4 regions of the Lysinibacillus sp. FSL W8-0992 genome follow, and region 1 is predicted to be linked to each of the others. Evidence: riboswitches for the same ligand, from Rfam matches in the RefSeq annotation. Region 1 holds a riboswitch; each other region holds the start of a gene.
What was found. Region 1 has a riboswitch for thiamine pyrophosphate ahead of NSQ74_RS16225 (ABC transporter substrate-binding protein). Riboswitches for the same ligand answer to the same signal wherever they lie in the genome.
Positions count from the first base shown of each region.

Region 2: another riboswitch for thiamine pyrophosphate. It lies ahead of thiW (energy coupling factor transporter S component ThiW); the one in region 1 lies ahead of NSQ74_RS16225 (ABC transporter substrate-binding protein).
Region 3: another riboswitch for thiamine pyrophosphate. It lies ahead of thiT (energy-coupled thiamine transporter ThiT); the one in region 1 lies ahead of NSQ74_RS16225 (ABC transporter substrate-binding protein).
Region 4: another riboswitch for thiamine pyrophosphate. It lies ahead of thiC (phosphomethylpyrimidine synthase ThiC); the one in region 1 lies ahead of NSQ74_RS16225 (ABC transporter substrate-binding protein).

Region 1 covers NZ_JBBOZQ010000001.1:3,215,366-3,222,976, reverse strand. The annotation lists gene NSQ74_RS16245 (hypothetical protein) at 302-451, shown strand; gene NSQ74_RS16240 (alpha/beta hydrolase) at 1,053-1,979, shown strand; gene NSQ74_RS16235 (SDR family oxidoreductase) at 2,384-3,277, shown strand; gene NSQ74_RS16230 (hypothetical protein) at 3,616-4,059, opposite strand; TPP riboswitch at 4,399-4,510, shown strand; gene NSQ74_RS16225 (ABC transporter substrate-binding protein) at 4,705-5,700, shown strand; gene NSQ74_RS16220 (thiamine-binding protein) at 5,701-5,994, shown strand; gene NSQ74_RS16215 (ABC transporter permease) at 5,991-6,764, shown strand; gene NSQ74_RS16210 (ABC transporter ATP-binding protein) at 6,739-7,488, shown strand; gene NSQ74_RS16205 (TatD family hydrolase) at 7,478-7,611, shown strand, end outside.
Region 2 covers NZ_JBBOZQ010000001.1:4,395,803-4,403,413, reverse strand. The annotation lists gene NSQ74_RS21945 (VWA domain-containing protein) at 1-1,598, shown strand, start outside; gene thiW (energy coupling factor transporter S component ThiW) at 1,658-2,149, opposite strand; TPP riboswitch at 2,370-2,477, opposite strand; gene NSQ74_RS21935 (MFS transporter) at 2,533-3,729, opposite strand; gene NSQ74_RS21930 (ABC transporter substrate-binding protein) at 4,131-5,204, opposite strand; gene NSQ74_RS21925 (ABC transporter permease) at 5,201-5,998, opposite strand; gene NSQ74_RS21920 (ABC transporter permease) at 5,995-6,804, opposite strand; gene NSQ74_RS21915 (ABC transporter ATP-binding protein) at 6,794-7,611, opposite strand, start outside.
Region 3 covers NZ_JBBOZQ010000001.1:1,426,020-1,433,630, reverse strand. The annotation lists gene map (type I methionyl aminopeptidase) at 1-589, opposite strand, end outside; gene thiT (energy-coupled thiamine transporter ThiT) at 844-1,404, opposite strand; TPP riboswitch at 1,526-1,633, opposite strand; gene NSQ74_RS06880 (DUF4870 domain-containing protein) at 1,762-2,094, shown strand; gene NSQ74_RS06875 (hypothetical protein) at 2,123-2,245, shown strand; gene NSQ74_RS06870 (SMC family ATPase) at 2,434-5,514, opposite strand; gene NSQ74_RS06865 (exonuclease SbcCD subunit D) at 5,511-6,668, opposite strand.
Region 4 covers NZ_JBBOZQ010000001.1:517,176-524,786, forward strand. The annotation lists gene NSQ74_RS02450 (methyl-accepting chemotaxis protein) at 1-942, shown strand, start outside; gene thiC (phosphomethylpyrimidine synthase ThiC) at 1,188-2,966, opposite strand; TPP riboswitch at 3,116-3,230, opposite strand; gene NSQ74_RS02460 (AEC family transporter) at 3,278-4,207, opposite strand; gene NSQ74_RS02465 (methyl-accepting chemotaxis protein) at 4,490-6,592, opposite strand; gene NSQ74_RS02470 (hypothetical protein) at 6,976-7,611, shown strand, end outside.

The sequences.
Region 1 (7,611 bases):
GACGAAAATTCTCAGGGGGTTTTGTCTGTATATAGGACAGGACGGTCTTGTTTAGAAAATTAATTAAAAGTAATCTTAGTAGGTTAACTGAAAATTTTAAAATGAATCAGCAAAATCAATGTTGTAAAGATAAGGATTATAAATGACCATTCGGCAATAAATCACTTTACGAAGTTTTGAATGTTTTTACGGATATATGCAAGGTTTATAGTACACTAATAAGGTTTACTTCAGTAAAATAAGGTATATTATATTTGGTGAATAGATTCTTCTTTAAGGATAAGAAAAGTAGGTGAACAAAGTGGGGAAATATCAATTGGATACTAAAGGTAAGGTAGCTGTGGCAAAGTATCATGAAAAAAACAAGCCTACCAAATTTGATAAAAAGCAGCAAATTGAAAAAATACGTGCAGAGTATTTAAAAAAGAAGCAAGATCAAACAGAAAAATAATAGAAATGAAAACATAGGGAGACTTAATCTATTTTAGGTAAACGGCGCTTGAAGTCTTTTCGAAAAAGGATTTAAGTTTTATTCTATAAACTAAAACCTATAGTAGGGATATCGTCAAAAAATGCGGATTTACAACATTCAGAAATATGTATAACCGTCGATAGTGCAACATCGTTCCAAATACAACGAAAGCATTGCTATGACTGACTTTTGGAGAATGTGCATAAAAACTTCTATAAACAAAGTAAAGCCACGAAACGTTGATATACAACATTCGTGGCTTTTTCATGTGCTCCAAACTTTCATCGGGGAACGTTATTTTGTATAGGTATTTCTGTAGATAATAAATAAAAATTAATCATATGTAATAAAGTCTGATAATTTGTAATAAAGTCCAATAATTAGTAAAAAAGGTGTGATACAATTACATTGACAAGATGGGTAATGAAACTTCAACTAATGGGCCATTGAATTGAATACCATCTACACAAGACCTTCGATCCAACAAAGACTTCAGATAAAGAAAACATGGTGATCTCAAATCATTTCGTGTTATGAAACAGGATGAAAACAATAAAAAGTTTAAAGGAGAGAAATAAAAATGAGTGTAGAAATTTATAATGGAGAACGTTCTGAAGAAAGTATTCAATTTGAAAAATGGATAACTTTGCAAGGTAATAAAAAAAGTTTTTCTAGTATTGAAAACACCGAAAATTTCCTTAAACAAAGGGGAACTGAAAATACTAAGCCCTATATTATTGGGGATGATGTTACATTTTTAAGTGATGTGCAGGAGCGAACATTCGAGGGCATGCAAGTCTTCACATTAAATGACCAAAAGTCCTCGAAACAAAAAGTTATTTTTTATATACACGGAGGTGCTTGGACGAGTCAACCTTTAAATTTACACTGGTTGTTCATGGATAATATGGCACAATCTTTAGATGCAAAAATTATTGCTCCTATTTATCCTAAAGTACCTCATTTTAACTATAAGGATACCTATCCGAAAATCCTCAACCTATATAAAGAAATTCTTGAAACTGTTGAAAGTATTAATCAATTGACTATCATGGGCGATTCGGCTGGCGGAAATATCTCACTTGGTCTAGCCCATCTTTTAAAGATGGAAAATCTACCTCAACCGAAAGATATTATTTTATTATCTGCATGTGTTGATATGAGTTTGGGCAATCCTCTTATACCTGAATATGATGAAAAGGATCCTCTGTTAGCTCGTGAAGGAATGGAAGTAATTACAAAGATATGGGCAGCTGATAAAAGTGTAACTGACCCATTAATTAGCCCAATTTACGGTGACTTTAAAGGACTTGGGAAGATCACTCATTTTATTGGAACACACGAGGCTTTATATCCAGATGGCATGATATTTGATGAAAAACTAACAGAACAAGGAATTGAAATCAATACTTTTGTTTATCCTCAAATGATTCATGTGTTTGTTGTTATGCCAACCCCTGAAGCCAAAGATGCACAACAGAAAATTATTAATATAATTAGTAACTAAGTGTTTTCTTTTAGTCATGGAACAGTTGTTTTATATTTAAATAGTGACAGGTTAGCAGGCAGTAGGTAGAAATCACAAACTTAATATTCAACATTCGAGCGCGATTACAAGAATCAGCGCTCTTTTTCATTAAAGGGCAATATACTTGAATAAGTTCTAAAACCATTATTGGATATTTATGTAATAGAGGTATTTGTAGAGTTTTTGGGAATGATGTGAATCACCGTATTTCATAGTTAATAGGTGGGTTTCAAGTAGGTAATAAATCTGAAGCTGTTTAAAGTAAATACCACGGGGTATTCAAAATATGTAACAGGATAAAGTTAGTGCAAGCTCGAAAAAGCCTTGTGGAACTTTTTTATCCTTGCGATTTACTAATTAAACAAAATAGGAGATGATTTTTGATGGGAAACTCACATCTAACCGACCCACGTAAGAAATTTCATACGGAAAAATTCCCGGATCAAGAACAGGATACTCCAGCGCTACAGAATGAAATGAAACCTAAACCTGACTGCGGTGAAGAATCATATAAAGGATACAATCGCCTGGAAGGGCGCAATGCCTTGATTACCGGAGGCGATTCTGGGATTGGCCGTGCCGTCGCCATTGCCTATGCACGCGAAGGAGCAAATGTGGCGATCCAATTCTTCCCTGGTGAAGAGAAGGATGCCAACGAAGTTAAAGAGTTAATAGAAAAAGCTGGAGGAAAAGCATTGCTGCTACCGTATGACTTGCGGGAAGATGGTACAGCGACAGAGATTGTTACAAAAACAGTGGAAGCTTTTGGCGGATTGGACCTGCTAGTATTGAATGCTGCGCAACAAATCGCACAGCCATCCTTAAGTGACTTAACAATCAAACAAGTGCAAGACACTTTCAAAGTAAACATTATCAGCATGTTTGAGTCCGTAAAAGCTGCCGAAGAACATCTGGAACCAGGAAGTGCGATTATTACCACTACATCGGTTCAATCTTTCGATCCATCCTCATCTTTAATGGATTATGCCGCTACAAAAGGTGCGATAAGCAACTTTATGGTATCCCTGTCCTCGTACTTTGCTTCTAAGGGTGTGCGTGTCAATGGTGTCGCGCCAGGTCCAATTTGGACGCCATTGCAGTTGGATAATGGAAAATTGGAAGGAGAAATTCCTGCGTTTGGCCAAAATACGCCACTCGGTCGTGCGGGACAGCCAGTAGAGCTTGCGCCGGTGTATGTTCTTCTGGCGTCTGATGAAGGAAGTTATATTACCGGTCAGATTTATGGGGTGACAGGTGGCAAGCCGATAGACTTGTAATCTTAAGTATGTGACAAATAGAAAAACTCCATCGAAATCAGTGATGTTTCACTGATTTCTCCTTTAAGACTGCATGGGAAAACATAATAGATAATGTCCTACAGTTGATGTTTTGCGTTTTAACTGTAGGAGACAACTAGATGCTTCAACAGTAGAAGAATGATAAGAAAAAAGGACTCGATTCCATTAAATAGGAATCGAGTCTTTTAATTATACCGATCAGCACCAATGTGTTGCCACATACAGTCGACATGCTGAGAGGCTGTCGCGTGATTAAAAATCGTTATATGAATCTTAGCCTCTCTGTTATTTTCATGTAATACTTTAAATGGCTAGTTTTATTTATTTAATTCCTTATATAAAACGTATTTTAAAGCAGAAATTTCATCTTCAGACAGTTTTCCTTCAATTTCGGATAATACTTCATCCTTATTAATTGAACCGTTTTGCGCTTGTTCCTGAATTTCAAGTAAACGATTAACGCCCACTTTTTTAATTAACACACGTGTCGCTTCTTCCTTAGTTTGGAACGGAAGTGTATCCGGATTTGTAGTTGCTGCCTCGCTTACAATTTCTTGAACCTTCGAATCGTTCTCGATATAAGATTTAACTTCTTCAAAATTTTCGTCATCTAAATTAGATTCCACTTTTTCAATTATTTTTTCGGAAGCGATATTTGTCCCTAAATGCCATACAGCATAGCCAGCTGCTCCGAGTAAAACAAGAAATACTACGGTAATTTTTAAAAGCTTTTTCCACTCCTGACACTTTGAATAAAGCACAAACTCTCAAAAATCACGAAGAAAAAATGTTTTCTATAATTAGTTTAATTTCAATTATAACTAAATGACACATAGCAACTATCTTTTCAAAGGGCGATGGAAGTTATATCGTGTTGTATGGAGAATAACTCTTTTTTAACTTGTTGGTTTTGCAAAAGATTAACTGTTTCGTATTGAAGAATTTTTGATGTTCCAAATTCCATGCATATTCTATTTGCAAAAGTCATGTTGCAGAATACTTGTATAGTCCAATAGAAGCTCATTTTTATCAATTACGAAAATACTAGCTTGTCATTTTACGATAGATATGGGTATAATAATCAACGAAAAGTTCATAAGTTAAGAATGTAGGGGGGCTGGAAGTTGCCAGCTGAGATTGCGTCCGTTTAGATGCTGACCCTTTGAACCTGATTTGGCTCGTACCAGCGTAGGGAACATCTATTCAAAAATATTCGTATACTATTTTTTGATACCGTTTGCAAACGTCTGGGATAACTCCTAGGCGTTTTTTTGTTTAGGATTCATTATTCCGCCTAAAACTAGGAGTAATCTATTAGAAGCGATGCAAATGGCCTAAGAATACCTTTTCTGGTGAAAACATTCAATCGTGAACACTTTCAAACTACTAGACTTGGAGGACACAGCATGAAAAAGTGGTTTTTCGTTCTTGTTGCTGCATTATTAACATTAGTTGGTTGTAGCGAAAAAGAGGACAAAGAGGAAACAAGCACATTGAAAAAGGTATCCGTTGTACTGGACTGGACACCTAATACAAATCATACAGGACTTTATGTTGCGAAAAAGCTCGGCTACTTTGAGGAGCAAGGCTTAGACGTAGACATTATATTACCTGGTGATGCGGGGGCAGATCAACTTGTTGCATCAGGCAAAGCTCAGTTTGGCGTTAGCTACCAGGAAGGTATAACGCAAGCACGTGTTCAAGACGTGCCTCTTGTATCGATTGCAGCAATTATTCAGCATAATACATCTGGCTTTGCATCAGATGCTTCAAAAGGCATTACATCACCAAAAGATTACGAAGACAAAACGTATGGTGGTTGGGGAAGCCCAATAGAACAAGCTGTTTTACAATCTCTAATGCAAAAAGAAAATGCTGATATAAAGAAATTAGATATCGTGAATGCAGGAGACTTAGACTTTTTCACAATGATGCAGAAGGATATTGATTTTGCTTGGATCTATTATGCTTGGACAGGTATTGAGGCGGAGCTTCGTGGAGAAAAATTAAATATGCAGTATTTAACAGACTATAGTGAGCAACTTGATTATTATACACCTGTACTTGCAACGAATGAAAAGATGATTAAGGATAATCCTGATGTGGTAAAGGCATTTGTTGCAGCTACTACAAAAGGTTATGAGTATGCCATTGAGCATCCTAGTGAAGCAGCGGATATATTGCTTGAAGCGGTACCTGATTTAGATAAAGCACTTGTGCATAAAAGTCAGGAATGGTTAGCAAACAAATATCAAGATGATGCAGCGCAATGGGGCGAACAAAAATTAGCAGTTTGGGAAAACTATGCGGACTGGATGACAAAGAACAACGTATTAGAAGGCGAATTTCATGCAGATCAAGCTTTTACAAATGATTTCTTACCAAAGAAAGGGGCAAAATAAATGGCTAATTCATTAATTAGTGTACAAATTATACCTAAAACAGAAAAATACGAGGATGTGATTCCATTCGTTGATGCGGCGATTGCGATCATTGATGCTTCAGGTGTGCGCTATGAAGTGCAACCACTAGAAACGACAATGGAAGGTGAACTGTCTACCTTACTCCAAATTATAGAAGAGATGAATAAAAAAATGATTGAATTGGGTGCTATTAATGTTATTACGCAAGTGAAAATTTTATATCAACCAACTGGCATTACAATGGGGACGTTGACGGAGAAGTATCGAGGATGAAACAAGTAGTAACGAAAGGAAGGTCGATTATTTTTATCGCCTTCCTGTTAGTTATTTGGGAAGTCGTTATCCGTTTGGCTGACATCCCACATTGGCTATTACCAGCGCCGAGTGCCATCGTTACTGAGGGTGTTCACTCTTATAAAACGTTCATGCCCCATGTGTTCGCTACTATACAGCTAGCGGTACTTGGCCTTGCTATTGGTATATTTTTCGGCTTGAGTGTTGCGATATTATTACACCGTTCAGCGACGGTACGGGCATTTGTGTATCCGATTTTAATTGTGTCACAAAATGTGCCTGTGCTTGTCCTTGCACCTTTATTAATTATTTGGTTTGGTTTTGGGCTGTTACCGAAGCTGATTATTATTTGTCTCGTTTGCTTTTTTCCTATCGTTATTGCGGCAATGGATGGATTTCGTCAAACGTCATCTGAGCTTAAGCATTATTTTGCAATGATAGGTGCTACAAAAGGTCAAACATTTTGGAAGTTAGAATGGCCATTTGCCTATCCGTCTATATTTTCTGGTATAAAAATTGCAGCGACATATAGTGTAATGGGGGCTGTCATCGCGGAATGGCTTGGTGCGAAAAAGGGGATTGGTGTTTATATGACACTTGCCCAATCATCGTTTCGGACGGATCGTGTATTTGTGGCGATATTTGCGATTGTATTGTTAAGTTTATTGTTGTTTGGCGTTATTCGTTTTGTTGAAAAGCTAGTTGTAAAGGGGAGGGGATCACATGCTGAACATTCAAGACATATCTAAATCCTTTGGCTCGCTTGAAGTAGTTAAAAACTTATCCTTTACAGTAAAGGAAGGAGAATTTGTGGCAATCATTGGTCCCTCTGGTAGTGGTAAAAGCACTCTCTTTCAATTAATAGGAGGTATAACGCCTTTGAATCATGGTGCTATTTTGTTAAATGGAGACGACATTCAGCAAAAAACAGGCACTATTGGTTACATGCCACAGCAACCCTGCTTATTACCGTGGCGGACAATTTTGGAAAATGTCACAATTGTAGAAGAATTGCAGCATCGACCTAATATAGAGCTTGCAAGAAAATGGTTAGAAAAGGTTGGCCTATCTTCTTTTGAAAATGCTTATCCTCATGCTTTATCAGGAGGCATGCAGCAACGTGTATCATTTCTGCGAGCCATCGTCAGTGAGAAACCAATTTTATGCTTAGATGAGCCGTTTTCAGCGCTTGATGAGTTTACAAGATTAGAAATGCAAGCATGGCTGTTATCGATTTGGGAGGAACATAAAAAATCTATCCTGTTTGTTACACATAGTATCGAAGAGGCGTTATTTTTAGCAGATCGCATTATTGTTTTAACAAAACGTCCAGCTACTATTAAGGAGGAAATAATTGTTCCGTTTGCACGACCACGATCTGAGGAAATTCGCCATAGTGCGCAATTTACACAATTAAAACAACAACTTTTCCATTACTTAAAAGAAGAAAAGGACGATGCATATGTTGATTGATGCACATATCCATTTAGATCAGTATAAGGAAGAAGAAGTGCCTCTGCTACTTGAAGAAGCACAATATGTCATTGCGGTGAGTATGGACTTGCAATCGAGTAAAAAAACGCTGAAGTTAACGAC
Region 2 (7,611 bases), 1.2 Mb from region 1:
ATTTGCAATATAACGCTATAATTTTTGATAATGTACCTGGACACTTAGTCGGTGAAGCGAAGATGGGCGTTATTGAGCAGGCAGTCAAAAACTTTGGTGTTGGCTTTACAATGGTCGGCGGTGAAAATAGCTTCGGCTTGGGTGGCTATTTTAAAACGCCGATTGAAACATTATTACCTGTTGAGATGGAGATAAAGGGTAAAGAGCAATTGCCATCGCTAGGACTTGTCATCGTACTTGACCGTTCAGGAAGTATGTATGGCTCAAAATTAGAGCTAGCGAAAGAAGCGGCCGCACGATCAGTTGAAATGTTACGCGATGAGGATACGCTTGGGTTTATTGCCTTTGATGATCGACCTTGGGAAATCATTGAAACTGGACCGCTTGGTAATAAAGAGGAAGCAGTCGATACGATTTTATCGGTAACTCCAGGTGGTGGTACGGAAATATATAGTTCACTTGCAGCGGCATATGATAGTTTGGCAGATTTAAAATTGCAGAGGAAGCATATTATTTTATTAACTGATGGACAGTCGCAATCAGGCAATTATGAGGATTTAATTGAAAATGGTAAGGAACAAGGGATTACACTTTCTACAGTGGCGATTGGACAAGATGCAGATGGCAACTTACTACAGTCATTAAGTGAAATGGGTAGTGGTCGTTTCTATGATGTCATTGATGAACAAACAATTCCTTCAATTTTATCACGTGAGACAGCAATGATTTCCCGTACTTATATAGAAGACAATCCATTTTACCCTACAATTTATAATGCAGCTGGATGGAATGCACTCTTTGCAAATGGTGTGCCACAAATGAATGCATATATTGGTACGACAGCGAAGCAGGGAGCTGCTGTGATTGCCGAAAGCGAGAAGGAAGACCCTGTATTGGCTCAATGGCAATATGGACTTGGTAAAACTTTCGCTTTCACATCAGATTCGACAGGGAAATGGGCTGGTGACTGGGCAAGATGGCAAGGATGGGGATCATTTTGGCAAACAATTATTTCGCAAATGCTACCAAGTTATAATGATGTAGCCTATGATGTACGTCTTGATACAGATGGCTCATTTATCATTACGGACCCGACAAATGAAGCTGCCTTTTTAGATATTGTCGCTGTTGATGAATCTGGCGAGGAGCTTGATTTGCAGCTTGAAACGATTTCTGCTTCGCAAGTACGTGCAGTTGTCCAAGCTAAACCAGGGTTGATTTTTTTCCGTATTGCTGACGAAGAACAGGCGATTTACCAGGCTGGACTAAGCGTACCGTACAGTGCAGAATATGAATTACGTCCTGTGAATGATACACTTGTCGAGCAACTAACGAAGCAAACTGGTGGCTCTGTCTTGAAAGAACCGCAAGATGTGTTCCGTAAGTTCACTAACAAAGGAGCAGAGCGCCAAAATATTGCAACATGGTTATTATTAACGGGGATGCTATTATTCTTCGTAGATATTACGATTCGACGCTTTGGCTGGAGCTTCATAACAAGGCATAAACAAAAAGAAAAGTCTGTAGAAGAAGCAACTGTACAGTCGGAAGACACGAACGTTGCACAGTTATTAAAAGGGATGAAAAAACGCTCTTAATTTAAAAAACGATGGCACATTGCTAAAAGCGTGTGCTATCGTTTTTTTTATAAACATAGCTACTTCGTAATAAGAAGATGCGATGCGGTTTTCTTTAGACTGCTAGCAATCATAATACCAAGAAATGCCCCAATTAAACTAGATGTAAAAAATGCAGGCATAAAAAATAATGCTCCTACGGACGTTCCCATTAATAACTGCGCATATGGTACAGCGACTAATGAGGCAAGGATACCAGTGCCAAATACTTCACCTACACCAGCTAGCCAGTTGTTGCGACTGTATTTATAAGCAAAGGCTGCACATGCCGCACCGATGACGCTACCAGGAATCGCTAAAAGAGAGCCTGTGCCTGTTAAGATACGAATCAATGATGTAACTATAGCAACGACGATGGAAGGCATAGGACCTAATAGAATGGCACAGATGACGTTGATCGCATGTTGTACAGGATAAGCACGTGCAATGCCAGTTGGAATGGAGACAAAAATAGAGCCTGCTACTGCAATAGCTACTAATAAAGCCATCGTAGTTAGTTTTCGAATAGACATGATAGATACTCCTTTTAGTTTTGTGCGATGAATCGCCGAAAGAACCCAGTGAACCGCCGGTAAAATGTGAGAAATCGCCGATAGAACTTCCGAAATCGCCGATTAAACCGGACAAATCGCCGGTAGACCTCGCAAAATCGCCGATAGCACTGTCTAATGAATACAAAAAAGCCGCTTCCTTGTCACGAAAGGAAGCGGCCTTGCATTTTAAATTACACGAAAGCAAGCGTCGCCACTTCCCTCCGCTAGTGTGAACTAGATCAGGTTCAAAGGGTCCGTATATGAGCATATACGTCTCAGCCTTGTAAAGACTCCCCTAGTGGTGTTAAACGATTTAATTTTTCGATAATAAATGTACCATATTACAAATAATTGTCAATGGACTAATTTATATCAGGCTGCATAAGATGCGGCGCCTTTTTCAATGTCCAAATAAGCGCTAGTAAGAAGCATGTCATTAAAATAATTGCCCCAAATATATACGGACTGTTCATATTCCAATCGAATAAAAGACCCGCAAGTGCAGGACCAATCATATTTCCAAGGCTCATATAGGCATTGGTAAGTCCAGCGGCTAAACCTTGTTCATTGCCAGCAAGTTTAGAAATCAGTGTGTTGACGGCTGGGCGAATCAGTGTTGTTGCCGTTGAGAAAATCGTTGCGACAACTAAAATAAGTGCGAAGCCAGAAACAAATAATATTAGGAAAATAGCTACAGCAGCAATAAATAAATTGACTAATACAACTTTCATTTCCCCATAGCGTTTAAAGAGTGGTGTTATGATGAACATTTGCACAACAACACCAAATGCGCCACCGACAGTTAAAATGATCGCAATATCGGTAGGTGTGTAGTTAAATTTGTCTGTCACAAATAATGATAATGTCGTTTGGAAATTGGCGATGCCGAACGAGAACACTAGCATAATAACCAACATAACAAAGTATGGCATTTGGACTGAACGTGCCATCTGCCTCACGAGATTGTCTTGCTTTTGTGCTTTCTGAGCTGCACTTGGTTTTGTAGAAGGTAATAACAACAATGAAAGGATAGAGGCAATAATAGCAGCTCCTCCGGCCATAAAAAATGGGAAATGCAAACTAACTTTAGATAGGAATCCACCAATACCTGGTCCAATCATAAAACCAAGAGACATAGCGGCACCTAACATGCCCATTCCTTTACCTCGTTCTTCATACGTTGTGATATCTGCTACAAACGCCATAATTGGAGGTGCTACAAAGGCAGAACCTAAACCTCCTAAGAATCGAGCAACAAAAAGCATCCATACGTCTGTAGATAGCCCGAACGAAATTTGCCCAATACCAGTTACAATCAGACCAAAAATAATCAAATTTTTTCGACCATATCGATCCGAAAGATTCCCAGCAATTGGAGAAAAAATGAATTGTGCAAAGGCGAACGTTGCAATTAACATGCCAAGAACTTGTCCTGCTGCACCAAATATATGTAAGTACTTTGGCATAACAGGAATAATAATTCCGATACTCCCCATTGCGATAAACATATTAAACATTAAAATATACAAAGCCGCCTTGTTAGACTTCTGCTGGGTCATCGAATACCCCCCTTTTTTCTATTGAAACATTACTCCAGTCTATCATAAAGAAATATTGCTTGGCTATTGGATTATAGTCGTAGATGAATGACCTGGTGATTGGAACAGAGATATTGTTTTTTCCTATGAATAATACCGCTGATTTCCGCTACGGTCGGTCGCTTTCTGCGGGTATACTGTAAGCTGCAACCCTCGCTGGCGCGCGGCCTTTTGCGGCTTACGTGTTGTGCGTTCCCGCAGGAGTCGCCGCCCTCCGCTCCAATTAACTGAACATATCGGAAGTGAAATTCTCTATTAGAACTATCAAAAGAAAAAATGACAAAAGACACCAAGTATTTGAACTTTTGATGCCTTTTGTCGACTCTTTGAGAGAGAAAAATATTGTTTTTTCTCTTTAGTATTTATCGAATACTCATTTTAAATTCTAAAAACAATTCATTGTATTTGCCTAAATATTCTGGACCAAGGTTTTTATATACTTCTAATTTTTTGCGTTGCTCCTCGGAAGGGTAGAAGCGCTCATCAGTTACAACTTCTTTATCCATTAAGTTCATCGCTGCAATATTAGGTGTAGAATAGCCTACATAATCAGCATTTTGAGCACCAGATTCCGCTTTCAACATAAAGTTAATAAAAGCATGTGCACCATCAACATTTTTTGAAGTTTTCGGGATAACCATATTGTCAAACCATAAGTTTGAGCCTTCTTCTGGAACAGCAAAGTCTAAGTCTTCATTTTCAAATAACATATCTGCTGCTTGACCAGACCATGTGAGAGCGACAGCCGCTTCGTTATTAATCATTAAAGGTGTAATTTCATCACCGATGATTGCTTTAACGTTTGGTGCGAGTGTAATTAGTTTATTTGTAGCCTGACGTAACTCATGGTCATCTAACGAGTTAAGGGAATGACCAAGACTATTTAAGCCCATGCCAATAACTTCACGTGCACCATCTACTAAAAAGACTTTACGTTTTAACGATGGGTCCCATAAATCTTCCCAAGAAGAGAAATCTAAGTCACCGACCAAATCTGGATTATAGACAATACCTACTGTGCCCCAGAAATAAGGAACAGAGTATTCATTGTTATCATCAAATGGTAAATCGAGAAAATACGGATCGATATTTTTAAAATTAGGTATTTTCGTTTTATCTAACGGAAGTAGTAAGTTTTCTTCCTTCATTTTTTCAATCATATATTCAGACGGCACTGCAATATCGTAAGCCGTACCACCTTGTTTAATTTTCGTCATCATTGCCTCATTGGAGTCAAATGTTTCGTAAATAACATGGATACCCGTTTCTTTTTCGAATTGCTTTAGCAAATCAGGGTCGATATATTCTCCCCAGTTAAAAATCGTTAATGTATCTTTACCACTTTTACCACCGTTCGCACTCATTGCGTCAGCAGCGTACATTAAAAGGGCGGAAACGACAAGAATAGCGATAGTAGCTTGAATTAAAGATTTCATTGTTGTCCCCCCGTTCTTTTACTTGTACGGCTTGTAAAGAAATAATAGCCGACTACAACTAATATAGTTACGAAGAATACTAAACCAGAAATTGCGTTAACCGTTAAAGAAATACCTGCACGAGCCATCGAGTAAATTTCAACAGATAATGTACTAAAGCCATTTCCTGTTACGAAAAATGTTACGGCAAAGTCATCCAATGAATAAGTTAAAGCGAGAAAGAAACCTGCAAAAATACCAGGTTGGATATACGGTAAAATAACGCGCATCATGACATCTTTTTTTGAAGCGCCAAGATCTAAAGCTGCATCAATTAACGACTTATTCATCTCTAGCAATTTCGGTAAAACCATAAGTACTACAATAGGAACACTAAACGCTACATGGGCTAATAATACCGAAGCAAAGCCTAGTTTAATGCCAACCATTGTAAATAATATTAAAAAGCTTGCGCCGATAATAACATCTGGACTAACGATTAACACATTATTTAAAGAAAGTAGGGTATTGCGCATTTTCGAATCTTTTACCGTAACAATACCAATTGCTCCTAATGTGCCAATAATTGTCGAGATAAGGGCAGAAAGCAGTGCAACAATTACCGTATTAATTAAAATAACGAGTAGTCTTGAATCCTCGAAAACTGCCTTGTAATGGTCCAATGTAAAGGATTGGAAGTTAGTCATGGAATCCCCACTATTGAATGAGTAAAAGACTAAGTAAAATATAGGTGCATACAGGACGATAAAAACAATCGCTAAATACACTTTTGCAGATGTTGAGAGTTTGCTCATCGTACGCGACCTCCTTTATCCTTTTGACCTGTAATAAGCATAATAATCACCATGAATAAAATTAAAAATACGGCAATCGTTGAACCCATGCCCCAGTTTTGCGTCACAAGGAATTGCTGTTCAATTGCTGTACCCAGAGTAATGACACGATTCCCTGCAATTAAGCGAGTAATCATGAATAGTGATAAAGCTGGAATAAATACAACTTGAATCCCTGATTTAACGCCATCCATCGTCAATGGTAATACGACGCGACGGAACGTTGTAAAAGCAGATGCACCTAGGTCGCGGGCTGCGTATATAAGCGTTGGATTTAGACGATCCAATGAGTTGAAAATTGGTAAAATCATAAATGGTATAAAAATATAAACAGATACAAAGACAAAGCTAATATCTGTGAATAGCATTTGCTTCGGATCAAAGCCGAATACTTCAATCGCTGCGTTAATCGGACCATATAAACCAAAAATCCCTATAAATGCGTATGTTTTTAACAATAAATTAATCCAAGACGGAATAATAATGAGCAACAGCCATAGCTGCTTGTGCTTTGTTTTTGTTAAAAAATAAGCTGTTGGGTATGAAATAAGCAGTGTAAAGAATGTTATTAAAAACGCATACCAAAACGAACTAAGTGTCATTTTTAAATAGACAGAAGAGAAAAATGATTTGTAGTTATTAAGCGTAAAATTGCCATGTAAATCTAGTAGGGAGTAGTAAACAACGAGAGCAATCGGCGCAATAACAAAAAGTGCAATCCATAAAACATATGGAAATAACGCTGATTTCGAAGTTTTAGTTTGCATCTTCGTCATCTCCATAGGATTCTAGACGTTTATCGAACTCTTCCTCAGTTTCATTTAAGCGCATTACATGAATGGCTTCTGGATCAAAGTCTAATCCTATTTCTGCCCCTACTTCAGCTTTTTTCAATGAATGTACAAGCCACTCATTACCTGCCTTGTCATATGTGGAAAGCTCATAATGTACACCACGGAATAATTGTGTATCTACCTTAACAATTAATTTTCCTTTGTCGACTGTTGTAATTTCTAAATCCTCTGGACGAATGACAATATCGATTTTCTCATTTGGTTTCATCCCTTGGTCAACACACTCAAACACTTTACCAGCAAATTCAACTGTAAAATCTTCTATCATAACACCGTTAACAATGTTTGATTCTCCGATAAAGTCGGCAACAAAACGGTTAATTGGTTCATCATAAATATCTACTGGTGTACCTGATTGTTGAATTTGACCTTCACTCAGTACAAATATTTCATCACTCATGGCTAGAGCTTCCTCTTGGTCATGTGTAACAAATACAAAAGTTTTACCAAGTCTTTGTTGTAATTCACGTAGTTCATACTGCATTTCAGTACGAAGTTTTAAGTCTAGTGCAGAAAGAGGCTCATCAAGTAAAATTACCTCTGGATCATTCACAATGGCACGAGCGATTGCCACTCGTTGACGTTGCCCACCTGACATTTCAGAAATTTCACGATTGCCGTAACCTGCTAAATTGACAAATTTAAGCGCTTCTGACACACGTTCTTTAATGTTGCTTTCAGGAAGCTTTTTAATGCGTAGTCCAAATGCCACGTTTTCAA
Region 3 (7,611 bases), 1.8 Mb from region 1:
CCATACCTTCTTTCATAATTGTTGAATCCCAAGCATCGTAATAATTTAAAATATGGTTTGGCTCATCATGTAATGAACGACCTAATCCATGACCTGTTAAATTCATAATAACAGTTAAATCATTTGCATAAGCTTCACGCTCTACAGCTTTCCCAATTTGGTTTAATTTAGAACCTGCTTTTACTTTTGTCATAGCGCGATCAAAGGCACTTTTTGCTACGTGACAAAGTTTTTCTTTATCCTCGTAACCTTCCCCTACTACAAATGAAATACCTGTATCTGCAAAATAGCCATTTAGTGAACCGGATACGTCAATATTTACAATATCCCCTTCTTGTATAACACGTTGTCCTGGAATACCATGGGCAACTTCCTCATTGACACTAATACAAGTGTATCCTGGGAAATCATATTCTCCTTTAGGACCAGAAATAGCTCCTGCTTCAGCAAACATGCGGCCTGCAATTTCATCTAATTCAAGTGTTGTCACACCCGGTTTTGTAGCTTCCTTCATTGCCTCACGAATTTCTGCACAAATGCGACCAATTTTTTTAAAGGCTTCAATTTCTTCTTGCGTTTTTACAATCATTTTTAACGTCCCTTTCATCTAATATCTATTCATTAATATAACATAACTTTATATGTCCATAACGCCAAACGCTTTAATTATTCTATGCTAACATTATTTCATAAGTACCATGCAAATAATAATTAGGCCTTTTTTGAAGTTCTTCGACTAAAAAATATTGACCAAATAACGTGGAAACCTTGGATGATAAAAAAAATAGCATACTAAGTAACACTTAGCATACTATTTTCTCTTTTAGGACAGTCTTATAGTGTTTAAGATTTTCGCTGCATTAATTGTGGCGCAGCTGTAAATAATAGCACAGCAACAATGGCTGTTAAAATTGTTGCTGGAAGCATGTATGTTCCATTGTAAATGATTGAATAAATCCATGCGTTTTGCTCGCCTGCATACTCTGCAAAGAATACTGCACCTGCAAATGTGTGCGCAAGATAACGTAGGAATCCAGCTAACAACGTACCAATGACAATATAAACGGCCATTTTCTTTTTATTTAAAGCTGTTGCCGCTTTTAATACAGGTTCACGAACGATTGCCGCTAAACCTACTACGGTAAAGGCTACCCCGTAATCTAGTAATCCTTGAAGCCAGTGCACAATATAAGCACCAAACATTGTTTGCATAACACCAATCAATAGCCCGGTTGTGAGCCCTGACAAGAGACCCCAACGAAATGCTATTAAGATGATTGGTACCATTACTAAGCTTACCGAGCCACCTTGTGCCCATACTTTAAAGGAAACTTGATCGAGTACAAGTCCTACCGCTGCGAAAATTGCAATTTCCACCAGCATGAGTAATCTTTTTTTGTCCATATTATTATTCTCTCCTTTGTTCCGATGTAGGATACAAGAGCAGGAATAGAAATCATTTTGATATGCATGTCAATCCGGCATAAAAAAACGATGCCAGGACAGAGCCTCACATCGTAAAAGTGTCGGTTTCTATCCACATCCCTACGCAAGCGTTAACTTACAGGTTCGAAGAGTAAAGGCATTACGTGCCCAGTCTCAGCTGACATCATCAGCTCCCCTTGTGGTCGTTACATCTAATTTTTTTGTTGAACACCCTCATTGTACGCAAACACTTTTGCAATTACAACCTTTTCAACATTAATTTTTTTGAAACTTTCGAGTTTTCTATGCGTAAATAATTAAAAAGGAGGGACTACTATGGAGAATCCAAAAATTTTATCTGCCTTTAGTTATCTCAGTATTTTTTTTGCACCATTTATCGTTCCGTTAATCGTTTATTTCGTGTCAAAAGATAGCGATGTCAAGAGACACTCCATCAAAGCACTTATTTCTCATTTAATACCGTTTGTCTTTGGTATCATTTTCTTTATCGTCTTTATATTTTCTACTATGTCATTAAACACGTTTGATCCTTCGTCTAATGGGAATACATTTATTATCATATGGTTTGTATCTTTTGGTATTTATTTACTCGTTTCATTAGGCATTGTCATTTGGAATATTGTCCAAGCTGTACGAGTTATTCGTTAAAATTTAGTACTAAGGAGCTGTCGTATTCATGAAAGTATCGAAAGTAGTTAAAACTGCTATAAAATTAGCGCCCATCGTTATTCCGATTGTCAAAAAAGTGGTCGCAGCAAAAAAAGGAACAACTCCAAACGTAACGACACACAAAAAATAATAGCCAATGGGCTCCTATAACGTAAAAACCCACTTCGCTTTCCTGCGGCGCAACAATCTGTAAGCCGCAGGAGGCTTCGTAGGTTTTTACTTTGTTATACATAAATTGTTTGAGTGACTGGCACTCTTTTGTGGTCTAACCCTACTCCCAGTGCCCTAAGAATTCAGAATTGTTTGAGTGACTGGCACTTATTTTACTTCAAAATGTGTTGTACTATGTCCGCTCAGCGTTTTTTCAACGTGTAATACTGCCGGCATAGCAGCCTTTAATTCGGCTACATGTGAAATAACACCAATCATTCTTCCAGAGTCTTGTAAATCAATTAGCGTATCAATCGCTTTATTTAACGCTTCCTCATCCAATGAACCGAAGCCCTCGTCAATAAACATTGTTTCAATACGAATATTACCTTGGAAGCTTTGAATTACATCGGCCATACCTAATGCAAGACTTAATGATGCATTAAATTTCTCCCCACCTGATAATGTTTTGACATCTCTTAATTGATCTGTATACGCATCATAGACATCCAACCCAAGCCCACTTTGCTTCGCATGTTTCTCTAACCGATCGGAACGACGCAGTTCAAACTGTCCATTCGATAAATGGAATAAACGAATATTTGCTGCCGCAGTGATTTTATCTAAATAATTAATTTGAATATACCGCTCAAAGGAAAGTTTTTTCGGATTTTGACCATTCAACACTGTGTAAAGCTCTTTTACACGACCTGCTTCTTTTTCAAGGACACGGATTTCCTTTGCCGTTTCCTCTACTTTAACAATAAAGTCAGCACATGCCTTTGCATAGCTTTGCGTTTGTTGTAAGGTTTTAAATGCTTCTTCATATGTGGCACGGAGCATCTCAAGCTTTTCTTCTAATACTGTTAGATTTTGCTTTTCTTTTCCTTCAAGATGCTTTGCTCCATCCTCCATTTGTTGCTGTAAGGAATGTAGTTGTAAGGCATAGTCACGACATGCTTTACGTAAATCATCAATTTGACTAACGCTACGCTTTGCAGAAGCATAGTCTTCATACGTTGTAAAACCAACATCTTTCATGCTTACTAAAAACTGTTCACGCTTGTCATTCAGTTTATTTAGCAATTCCTCATATGCGGTTTTAGCTAGTTCTTCTGCCATTGATGCTTTATTTGTTGCTTCCTTAGTCGTTTGTAAGTTTTGTTGTATTGCGTTCCAAGCTGACTGTAACGCCATTTTTTGCGATCCCACATCTGCAATCGTTTGTTTTAAAGCTCGTAATGACTGTACATGTTCGGGTATTTGCTTTTGCTGTTCTTCTACAATCGCTTGCTGTTTTATTAACTCTTTCGATTGCTCTGCAAAATGTTGCTCTAATTGTAATTGTTTCTGTTGTAGCTGTTCATTTTTTTCGTGTTGCCCTTTTAGCTTAGCTCGCGCGACGGACAGTTGGTCATTCACTATTTTTAAAACAGTCACTTGTTGTTCAATAGCGTGTAAAGAAGTTGTCAGTTCTAATCGATCAGCTATTGAAATATGATAAGCATCTACTTGTTCAATTGCCTCTTGAAGCAGTTTTTTAGTCGATTTTAACGTCGCCTCTTGTTCCAAATATTTACGCTCAATTGCATTGGTCATCGCTCGTAAAGATTCTAGCTCCGCTTCATCTACTACTTCTAACGGTTCTCTATGTGTTAGTTGATGTGTTGTGCTACCGCAAACTGGACATGGATCTCCGTCCTTTAACTTAGCTGCTAATATACTTGCCTGACCGGTAATCCATTGTTGCTCTTTTGTTTGCAGTGCTTGCTTACTTTCTTTGTATTGTTGATGTGCATTTGTAACAGCTTGCTCAGCTACTTCAATCGCTCGCTCATATTTTTCAATTTGAGCTAATAGTGTTACTTGCTCTTTCAGTAATGGAAGCTGTTCTAAATAGCCTGCATATGGTTCCATCTGTTTTTCATATTGCTCAATCGTTGCTGTTAATTGTCGAACTTGCATTTGTTCTTTTTCTAAAATATGAAGATTATCAGCTACTGCACGCTTGGAACTTTCGACAAGCTGTTCTGTTATTTCTAATTGCTGCTGATTACTTTCAAATGCCTCAAATTTCGGCACTAATGCTAATAGCTCTATTTCGCGTTGCAATATTTGCTGACGCTCAGGCTCTTTTGCTTCTTCCTCTGTATACAATTGTTGCGATTTCTTCAGTTGTTCTACTGCATTTTGGTGATTAATTGTAGCTTGCTGATAAAGTTGTTCTTTTCGATTTTGCTCTGTCCGTAAATCTACACACTGTTGTTCAAGCATAATGAGACGATTTGCTTGCTCTGCTAACTGTATTTCCTGTTCCATAGCTGTATACTTTTCTCGTTGTTGCATCAACAATTGCAAACGTGCTTGTCGTTGTGCCTGTTGATCGAATTGTTCATTGAGCGCCTTTGCCATACTGTAATATTCTTGTTCTTTTTGATGATTTGCATAAGCTTCTTCATAGCGCATTTGTTCCGTTCGTATACTAGCACTATAAAAGAATTGCTCCTCTTCAAGGGCATTTTTTAGCTGATGCATATTGTCGGTATTATTGCTTATACAAGTAAATAGTGTTGATGATCTGTGTGGTAAAACGCCTGCAATCTGCCCAAGTAAATGCTCTTTTAATTGCTGGGCACGTTCTAAATCCTTTTCTGCTTCTTTTCTTTTTAGATCTAGCTTTTTTGTCATTGCACTGAAACGATCCGTTTTAAAAATCTTACGTAAAATCACTTCTTTATTGGTTGAATCTGAAGTTAAAAGTTTGCGAAACTCTCCTTGTGGCAACATTACAATTTGACTAAATTGATCTTTTGTTAGTCCTATAATCTCCAACAACTTTTTATCTACTTCATTTGTTTGCTGTTTTTCCACAATACTAAAGTCAAATTTACCATCCTTCATTTCTGCTAACTCGACTTTTTTTCCTGTAACACTTTTATTTTTTGCTTTAATATGGCCCGGCTGACGTACAATTTGATAAACTTTACCTCTCATTTCAAAAACCAATTCCACTGAAGTGTAAACATCATCTGCAGCAAAACCGCTTCGAAGCATCGCTGTATCCTGACGATCTTCTCCGCTTCCTGATCCATAAAGTGCATAACAAATGGCATCAAAAATAGTCGTTTTACCAGCACCTGTTTTTCCTGATATAGCAAATAACCGATATTCACCAAGCTGTTGGAAATCAATAATTTCTGTATGTTTGTAAGGACCGAAAGCAGTAATAGTTAACTTGAGTGGTTTCATCGAACTGCCTCCCGTTCCTCTTCTAATAATTCCTGTAACATTTCTATAAATAAACGTTCAGTTTCTGAGTCAGGCTGTTCACCCAAAATATCAGCATAAAATCCTCGAAATAAATCAATATCCTCTACTTTTTCCATTTCAATTGCTTGTACTTCATGGTTTTCTTGCATTCGTGACGCTTTTCGTTCAATATGCATCGCATGAGGAAATACTGTACGAATTCGCTCCATCGGTGAAGCGACTGGTGTGGCGTCTGTTAAACGTACGAAAACATAATCTTCACATGGTGGTAGTTTTAATAAATCGTCCATCGAGCCCTCTACCACTCGTAGATCACGTCTTGGCACAAGTTTTTGTTTAGTGACGTCTACGTTTCCACTTGCATCTAGTTCTACAATTAAAAAGCCTTTTTCATGTAAATGTTCAGACAACGAATATTTTAAGGGAGAACCCGCATATCGAATCGATTCATTCAATACAAAATGGGCTTTATGGAGATGCCCCAGTGCCGTATAGTTGAAATGTTTAAATAGCGCTGCATCCACACAATCAGACCCACCGATAGATAGTGGACGCTCTGAATCACTCGTGTTTTCTTCTTCATAGCCGTATTTCGTCACAAAGGCATGTCCAATAAAAACATTACGCTTTGTTGTATCCATCGTTTGTTTGATATGTGCGATAATTTTTTGCATTGCATCTTGATGTGTTTGAATCGTATCATCTTCTAACATAGTACGGACTGAAGCTGGCTCTGCAAACGGCACAAGATGAAAATGGACCTCACCGAATTCGTCTGTTAGTACAATAGGTGAATGCTCTTTTGTGAACTGACCTACTATATGTAATCCACTATCACGCATTACACGACTACCAAAATTCAATCGACCTGCACTATCATGATTGCCGGCGACCGCTAACACAGGAATTTTCTTCTCCAATACAATTTCTGCTAAAACATCATTCAGTAAATTAACGGCCTCTACAGGTGGCATTGAGCGATCATATAAATCTCCTGCTACAATAATTGCATCCGGTTTTTCTTTATCGATGGCTTGCATAAATTGCTGTAAAATATAGTGTTGATCTTCAGTCATATACATCCCTTGTACAAGCTTGCCTAAATGCCAATCGGCTGTATGAAATAATTTCATTGTATTTGCGCCTCCTGTCTTTTTCATTTATTTTATTTTATCATGCATTTAACTATATTCTTGCTTTAAGACAACATCTTTTATATGGAAAAAGCCTCAATTGTTTCTGTGCCTGTACTTGTTTCTGTGCCTGTCACTTGTTACAGCACTCGGCACGGGCTCCTAGCAATGTTTCAGTCTTCTATTTCGTAAAAATCCACTTCGCTTTCCGCGGGCACAGTGTAAGCCGCAACCCTCGCTGTCGCGCATTTCAGAATTGTTTGAGTGACTGGCACTCATTACAGCACTCGGCACGGGCACCTTGCAATGTTTCAACCTTCTATTTCGTAAAAATCCACTTCGCTTTCCGCGGGCACAGTGTAAGCCGCAACCCTCGCTGTCGCGCGGACTGTTGCGTCTTACAACTAATTGTTTTAGTGCCTGTCACTCATTACAGCACTCGACACAGGCACCTAGCAATGTTTCAGTCTTCTATTTCGTAAAAATCCACTTCGCTTTCCGCGGGCACAGTGTAAGCCGCAACCCTCGCTGTCGCGCGGACTGTTGCGTCTTACAACTTGTGCTGTTCCCGCAGGAGTTTTCGTGGATTTTTACTTAGATATTAGAAACGCCCTACTAGCAAATTTCAGAATTGTTTTAGTGCCTGTCACTCATTACTGCACTAAGCACAGGCACCTAGCAATGTTTCAGTCTTCTATTTCGTAAAAATCCACTTCGCTTTCCGCGGGCACAGTGTAAGCCGCAACCCTCGCTGTCGCGCGGACTGTTGCGTCTTACAACTTGTGCTGTTCCCGCAGGAGTCTTCGTGGATTTTTACTTAGATATTAGAAACGCCCTACTAGCAAATTTCAGAATTGTTTTGGTGCCTGTCACACATAAAATTCAGAATTGTTTCGGTGCCTGTCACTACAATAAAAAAGTATGCTAAGTTACTTGAATTGCC
Region 4 (7,611 bases), 2.7 Mb from region 1:
ACTAATTTACGCTCACTTATTGATAATGTCGCAAAAAATATTGAGTACACGACTTCTAGCTCTGAAGAATTGTCGGCAAGTACAGAGGAAGTTTCTCTTACTTCTAGCAATATTGCAAAACGTATAGAAATCATGGCTGAGGACGGTAACCAAGCTGTAGTTACTGGACAGGATACCTCTACCGCTATGGACGAAACAGCTCGTGGTGTCCAACGCATCGCTGAAGCTACACAAATGCTACATTCAAAGGCAATTGATACACAAACTGTTGCCGATAACGGCGAAAAAATGTTGCAAACGACTGAAAATCAGATGATGGTCATTCAGCAATCCTCAGATAAGACAAACGAACTCATTAAACAGTTAAGTTCACAATCGGCTGAAATTGAAAATATCACGAAAGTTATTACCGATATTACCGATCAAACCAACCTACTTGCACTTAATGCAGCCATCGAAGCTGCACGTGCAGGCGAACACGGACAAGGCTTTGCAGTCGTTGCTGATGAGGTACGTCAGCTAGCTGAAGAGTCAAAAATATCCGCCAACCAAATTATCAATTTAACTACAAATATTCAGCAAAACACAAGAGAAGTAGAAAAAGCTGTGAGCGTCACAGTACAAAAAGTTGATGAAGGCGTTACATACATTCATAATGCACAAACTGCCTTTAATGAAATAATGGACGCAATTGAACATATGGCATCTGAAATTGAAGACGTTTCAGCTTCCACACAGCAAATTTCTGCCGCTACTGAAGAGGTTGCTGCATCGGTCAATGAAATGTCATCTGTGGCAAAAAATGCGGCACAGCAATCCGAATTGATAGCTGCGGCAATTGAAGAGCAAACATCAATTATTCAAGAGGTTAACGCTGTTGCAAAATCATTAAGTGATGAGGCAACAACCCTTCAAGAAGAAATAAATAAATTTAAAATTTAATAGCCAGCCAAAAAAAGAAAAAGTGTTAGATTGACTGCAATCAATCTAACACTTTTTTGCTATGAACATTGTTATGACTACGGAGGACACTTTCCACTCTTCACACTGTAAGCTACAACTCGCTTGTGAGTGGTTCATTGCGTTTTATGTTCTGTGCAGGCACCGCATCCACTACCATTAACTATTGCGCTCTTGTTCCATTTTATTTATTACTAAAGGGAAAACTTTAACGCCTCTGTTCTTTATCATTGATACAGTCTGCTACCAGTATCTTTGAACTCTTTTGCCTTTTCCTGCATCCCTTGATGGATTGCTTCTGTCGTATTTAAATCTTTTTCCTTAGCATAGTTACGAATATCTTGAGAAATTCTCATACTGCAAAACTTAGGACCACACATCGAGCAAAAATGTGCCGTTTTTGCTCCTTCTGCAGGTAAAGTCTCATCATGATATTCTACAGCTCGCTCTGGATCTAACGATAAATTAAATTGATCGCGCCAACGAAACTCAAAGCGAGCCTTTGAAAGAGCGTCATCTCGCTGCTGTGCACCAGGATGACCTTTAGCTAAATCCGCTGCATGTGCCGCAATTTTATATGTGATAACACCTACACGAACATCTTCTCGATTTGGTAACCCTAAATGCTCCTTCGGTGTTACATAGCACAGCATCGCTGTTCCAAACCAGCCAATCATTGCAGCGCCAATTGCTGATGTAATGTGATCATAGCCAGGAGCAATATCCGTCGTTAGAGGACCCAATGTATAAAATGGCGCTTCTTTACAAACTTCTAATTGCTTGTCCATATTTTCCTTAATAAGATGCATTGGCACGTGCCCAGGTCCCTCTACCATCACTTGTACATCGTGCTTCCAAGCAATTTGCGTTAACTCCCCTAGCGTTTCAAGCTCTGCGAACTGCGCCTCGTCATTGGCATCTGCAATTGAGCCAGGTCGTAATCCATCCCCTAACGAAAAGGCAACATCATACGTTTTCATAATTTCGCAAATTTCTTCAAAATGAGTATATAAGAAATTTTCTTGATGATGGAATAGACACCACTGTGCCATAATTGAACCTCCACGCGAAACAATACCCGTTACACGATTAGCTGTAAGCGGTACATAGCGCAGCAACACACCTGCGTGAATCGTGAAGTAATCAACCCCTTGTTCAGCTTGCTCGATTAGCGTGTCACGATACACCTCCCACGTTAAATCCTCAGCAACGCCATTTACCTTTTCAAGCGCCTGATAAATTGGCACTGTTCCAACAGGCACAGCAGCATTACGAATAATCCATTCGCGAGTTGTATGAATGTGCTTCCCAGTAGATAAATCCATAATATTATCAGCACCCCATCGTGTTGCCCATGTCATTTTTTCAACTTCCTCAGCGATGGATGAAGTAACAGCTGAATTTCCAATATTGGCGTTAATTTTCACGTGGAAGTTACGGCCGATAATCATCGGTTCCGCCTCCGGATGATTTATATTAGATGGCATTATAGCACGCCCTGCCGCAATTTCTGCACGTACAAATTCTGGTTTTAAATTTTCGCGAATCGCTATAAATTCCATTTCTGGCGTAATAATTCCTTGTCTTGCATAATGAAGCTGTGTCACATTACAGCCTTTTTTCGCACGTAAAGGTTTGCGAGAAAGCTTTGGAAAAACATTTTCCTTTATGCGCGGGTCATCCGCGTTGCGGAATCCATTATCCTCGGGCTTAATGGTACGTCCCTCGTATTCCTCTACATCGCTCCGTTCTTTAATCCACGCACGACGCAAAGCTGGTAAACCTTTTGTAATATCGACTTTGTAAGTTGGATCTGTATAAGGGCCACTCGTATCATAAACTCGTATAGGTGCATTATTCTCTTCACCAAAGCTACCCGTTGTGGGGCTTAGCTTAATTTCACGCATTGGCACTAATATATCTGGACGTGATCCTTCTACATATACTTTTTTACTTCCTTCAAAGCTTGTCATAATATTCATGTTTTTTTCGCTAACTGTTGTCATTTACTATTCCGCTCCCTTTTACGTAAATTATTAAAAGGACCGAATCTAGCCCACTCCAACAAGTAGCATTACAAATAAAAAGCCGAATCCAAAAAAATATTGGATCCGGCTGTACATGTAAGGTTACATTTATCGCAAAGTTCAAGGAGTGCGAAGTTCATTAACTTTCCCACGCTGGTATGAGCCAGATCAGGTCCAAAGGGTCAAGAAACCTCAATGCGTTTCCCTCTCAGCCCGACTCATCGGACTCCCCTAGTTAAGCTATTCAGTTTGATGCTAGTGTAACAGATATTCCTAATAGATGGAAGCCATTAAGTAAATAGTATTTCTGCCATATAAATTACGATTGTCACTGTAATACAGCTTACAATTGTTGAAAAAAGCACCGTTTGTGCAGCAGTTTCTGACCCTAAATCATATTCTAGAGCTAGACTCGAGCTATTACGTGAAGTTGGAAATGCACTCGCAATAAAGAGCGATTGGGCCACAACGCCATCTAAGCCGAGGACAAAAATGATAAGTAATGCAACAGCTGGACCTACTACAAGTCGTGTAAAACAGCTGACAAACACAGTTCTATTGAACATTGATTTAATTTCAAGCTGAGATAGTTGCGCACCGAGCGTAATAAGAGCAACAGCGATAAACCCATCAGCAACGTGGTCAATTGGAATACGGATAAATTGGGGAATGCCAATATTAAAGAAATTCATTGACACACCGATAATGAGCGCATGAATAATCGGCATTTTCAGGAAGTCCTTCACAATGGCCATACCTGATTTAGTTGAAGAAATTAAATTATATAATCCATATGTATAGGTCGTTACATTTTGAAAAATAACGAGTATAACTTGAATGGCCACCCCAATTGGTTGTGTCACAAAAATCATTTGTGCCACCGGAATGCCATAGTTACCAGAGTTAATGAGTACAACACTATTTTTAAATACCGCTGCCTCTGTTTTCTTTAGACCTAGCCCCTTCGCTATAAAATGACTAAGCACCATTTGACTCCCAATAAAGAGCACAATAAATAATGCCACTTCACCGAGCACCGATAGTTCCACGCTCGTTTCATATAAATTTACAAATACGGCTGCTGGCATAAAACAATATGTAATAAGCTGGGATAGCGCTTTTAAATTAAATTGAAATTTCCTCTGTAAAAACGCCCCAAGTACAAGTAACACTAAAATAGGCGCAACAATTTTAAAGAAAATCATACCGAGATACATCATGGAGGCGCCCCCCTTTCATCTTTCTATAGTAAAACTGTTCCCAAACTGGGTCAATGCCCTCTCCGCTCTACCGTTTACATAAAAAGAGACTGTCCTTGGAAAAGGACAGTCTCAACGTGTCTACAAAAGCATCAAGAAGTTTTATCGGCGGTTTCTCAAAGGTTATCGGCGGTTTCCGAGGGTGTATCGGCGATTCCTCCACGTTTATCGGCGATTTCGGAAGGTTTACTGGCGATTCCCTCGGGATATTCATTTTGCTTTGTAGAAAATTCAATAGCTTAATTATGCAAGTTTAAATCGATTCACGACTTCTTGTAGCTCTTTAGAGATTTGGTTCATATTGTTAATTGATTCTGCAACCTTTTGCATTTCTGCCTGTTGATCCACAGCAGATGCACTTACTTGTTCAGCAGAAGCTGCAGTTTCCTCTGAAACGGCAGAAATACTTTGAATCGCTGTAACTGCCTGATCTTTTTGCTCTAACATTTGGGAAAGATTTGACAAGAGGTCATTAATTGCCGTTGCAATAGAATGAGAAAGCTCATTATTATCTTTAAAAGCAAGCTCTGTATTTTGCACTGATTCATTTTGAGCTTGCATCAAATCAGCATTAGAAGCAATAACAGACACCGTTTGCTTCGCATCTTCTAGAATGCTAGTTACCGTTTTCTTAATCACTTCTGTTTCGTTTTTAGACTGTTCCGCTAGTTTACGAACTTCTTCCGCTACTACTGCAAAGCCTTTTCCATGCTCTCCTGCACGAGCAGCCTCAATACTTGCATTTAACGCTAGTAGGTTGGTTTGCTCCGTTACTCCTTGAATGGATACAATAATTTGGTTGATATTTCTGATGTTGCTAGATAAAGATTCCATCTGACTTTGAATGCGTGCATTCATTTCATTTGTTTCAGCATTTCGATCACGTAAGCCTTCAACTTCTTTCATGCCCTGCTCTGTAGAAGCTTTTGTTTTCATTGACAGCTCATCCATTTGTTTGGAAAGCATTGTAATGGCGTCAATTTGATCGGATAAATCAATCATTCGATAATTTGTTTCTTCCGTATCCTCTGATTGTTTCGAAGCACCTTGCGCAATTTCATTGATAGCTACAGATACTTCCTGATTTGATGCGACAATTTCATTAAATGCTTCATTGACATCATCTGATGATTGATTAAGTAATGTTGAAGAATTTAATACCGTATGGATGGCATCATTCGTTTTGTCCAGCATATTGTTATAGGCTACTGCAACAGCACCAATTTCATCTGATTTTATAAATTTTTCATCTATTTTTTTAGTTAAATCGCCTTCAGCCGCCGTTTCAATAGATGCACGTAAAACTTTCAAAGGCTTTAACTGTTTAAAGATAAACATCGCACTGGCAGCAGCCATTAAAACTACCATAATGATTGCAGCTACAATCGTAAAGATGAGAACTTTATTATACGTTTCTAATATTTTAGATTTAGGTAAAACTAACTGCACTGACCATACTTCGTCAATGTTTTCTAACATCATTGGAGCAAAAGCATTGAATGATTCTTCTCCAAGCTGCTTAGAGTCAACATACAGACTATCTAGCACCCCATTGTCCATGGATTGTTTAACACTTGTCCAATCAATAGCATCCTGCATATTCGTCCCGTCTAGCTTTACGTTAATACTATTTACTGTTAACATACCTTGATTTGTAATAATTCCTGCATAACCACCATCAGGAGTAATGGATTCAGCTAATCCCTTTAAAAAATCAACAGATAAATCTGCCGTTAATACGCCAAAATTTTTACCTGAGGCATTAACTAGCGGTACTGCAATTGTCGTCATCGATATCGTTTTACCATTCACGCTATAATCATACGGCTCTGTTAGCACAGCACGACCTTCTTCTGTTGGTATACGATACCAATCAGCCGCATCCGTTTTGTCAATTCCCTCTATAGCATTAGTAGAAGTCTTATTTCCATCTTTAGTTAAATAAGGTATGAAGCGATTATTTTGATCTATTAATGCAGTGTCGATAGTTGGGCCAACTTTTATAGCGCCATTTTCAAGGACGGCACCTACACCAAGTAAATCCTCATTTTTCATTAAATTAGTTTCCAGTATATCCATTACACTTTCTGTTGAAAGCTCGTCATTTTTTTGCATTGCTTCAACAATACGTTTTGTCGTTTGTAATGTATCATTGGCTTTCTTAAACCGTTCGCTCATCTTCGCAGCAGATAATTCCGCGTTTTGAAGCGTTGCGTTTTCTAAATCATTGACACTCTGATTATGTAGAATAACACTTGTTACCAATGTATAAGCAATAAATAACACTAAAAATAATCCTAAAATTAAAGAAGATAGTTTTAAAGCAATACTTTTTGGTTTTTTCATTACAAACACCTCCATTTTTATAAAATAATCATAATGTATGGACCTATGTATCACAACAATAAATAATCTAATTTTACCAAGTCAATTAAAATTTTCTAATAAAAATGCCTGATTTTTAGACAACAAATTGATACCAACACCCATTTTTACTAAAATTTGTTATATCTATGTGAGTTAAACAACTATAGGCATTAGAAATAACTTTCTAATAAAATTCCCGCTCTCTTTATCACTGTAGAAATTTCGGAAGCGCTTCTAGTGGTAGTAATGATATATTATACTATAAAAAACGACTGACCTTTTTACCTATTAACCTAAAATATGCATAAAAAATCCTTAAGCTATGATAAAATTAATATTATTAAAATAGGAGGTTTGCCCGTATGAAACATAAAAAAAGCCTAGCCTTGCTTGCTCTAGTAGCCGTTCCATCGCTTATTTATTCAACACCTATAACGTCTGCATCAGCTGCCGATACCTCGACACATGCAAAGACGGCATACATATATAATAATTATTACTACTATAATTCCAACGTGCAGAATGTTATACAGCTTATTTCAAATATTAATGATACATCATTTGCGTTTCAGGCTTACTTAGAGGCTGCCATCAAAGCCTACAATGCATTGTCAGAAACTGAAAAACAATATGTTACAAATTACTCGACTCTATCAAATCACCAACAAACAAGAGTAAATTATCGTAGACTAGCTGCTCAAATTGAAGAAAAATTGGCTTCAGTCGATTCTACTTCTGTTAACTATTATCAAAACGTTATTGAAACGAGAGATTGGTACAACACATTGAATGCTGCGCAAAAAACTTTTGTCAGCGCCGAAACACAAAAAATATTGACGTCGTCGATTACACCAAATACTTCTATCGATAAAGTTGTAAACAAAATTCAACTATTAAACGCCTCTCGTCTTAGCTTCCATAAAGATGTGGCTGAAGCACGAGCAGAGTATAATGCATTAAGAAAATTCTCAAACGTTTATTTGCCTACAGGTATTGAA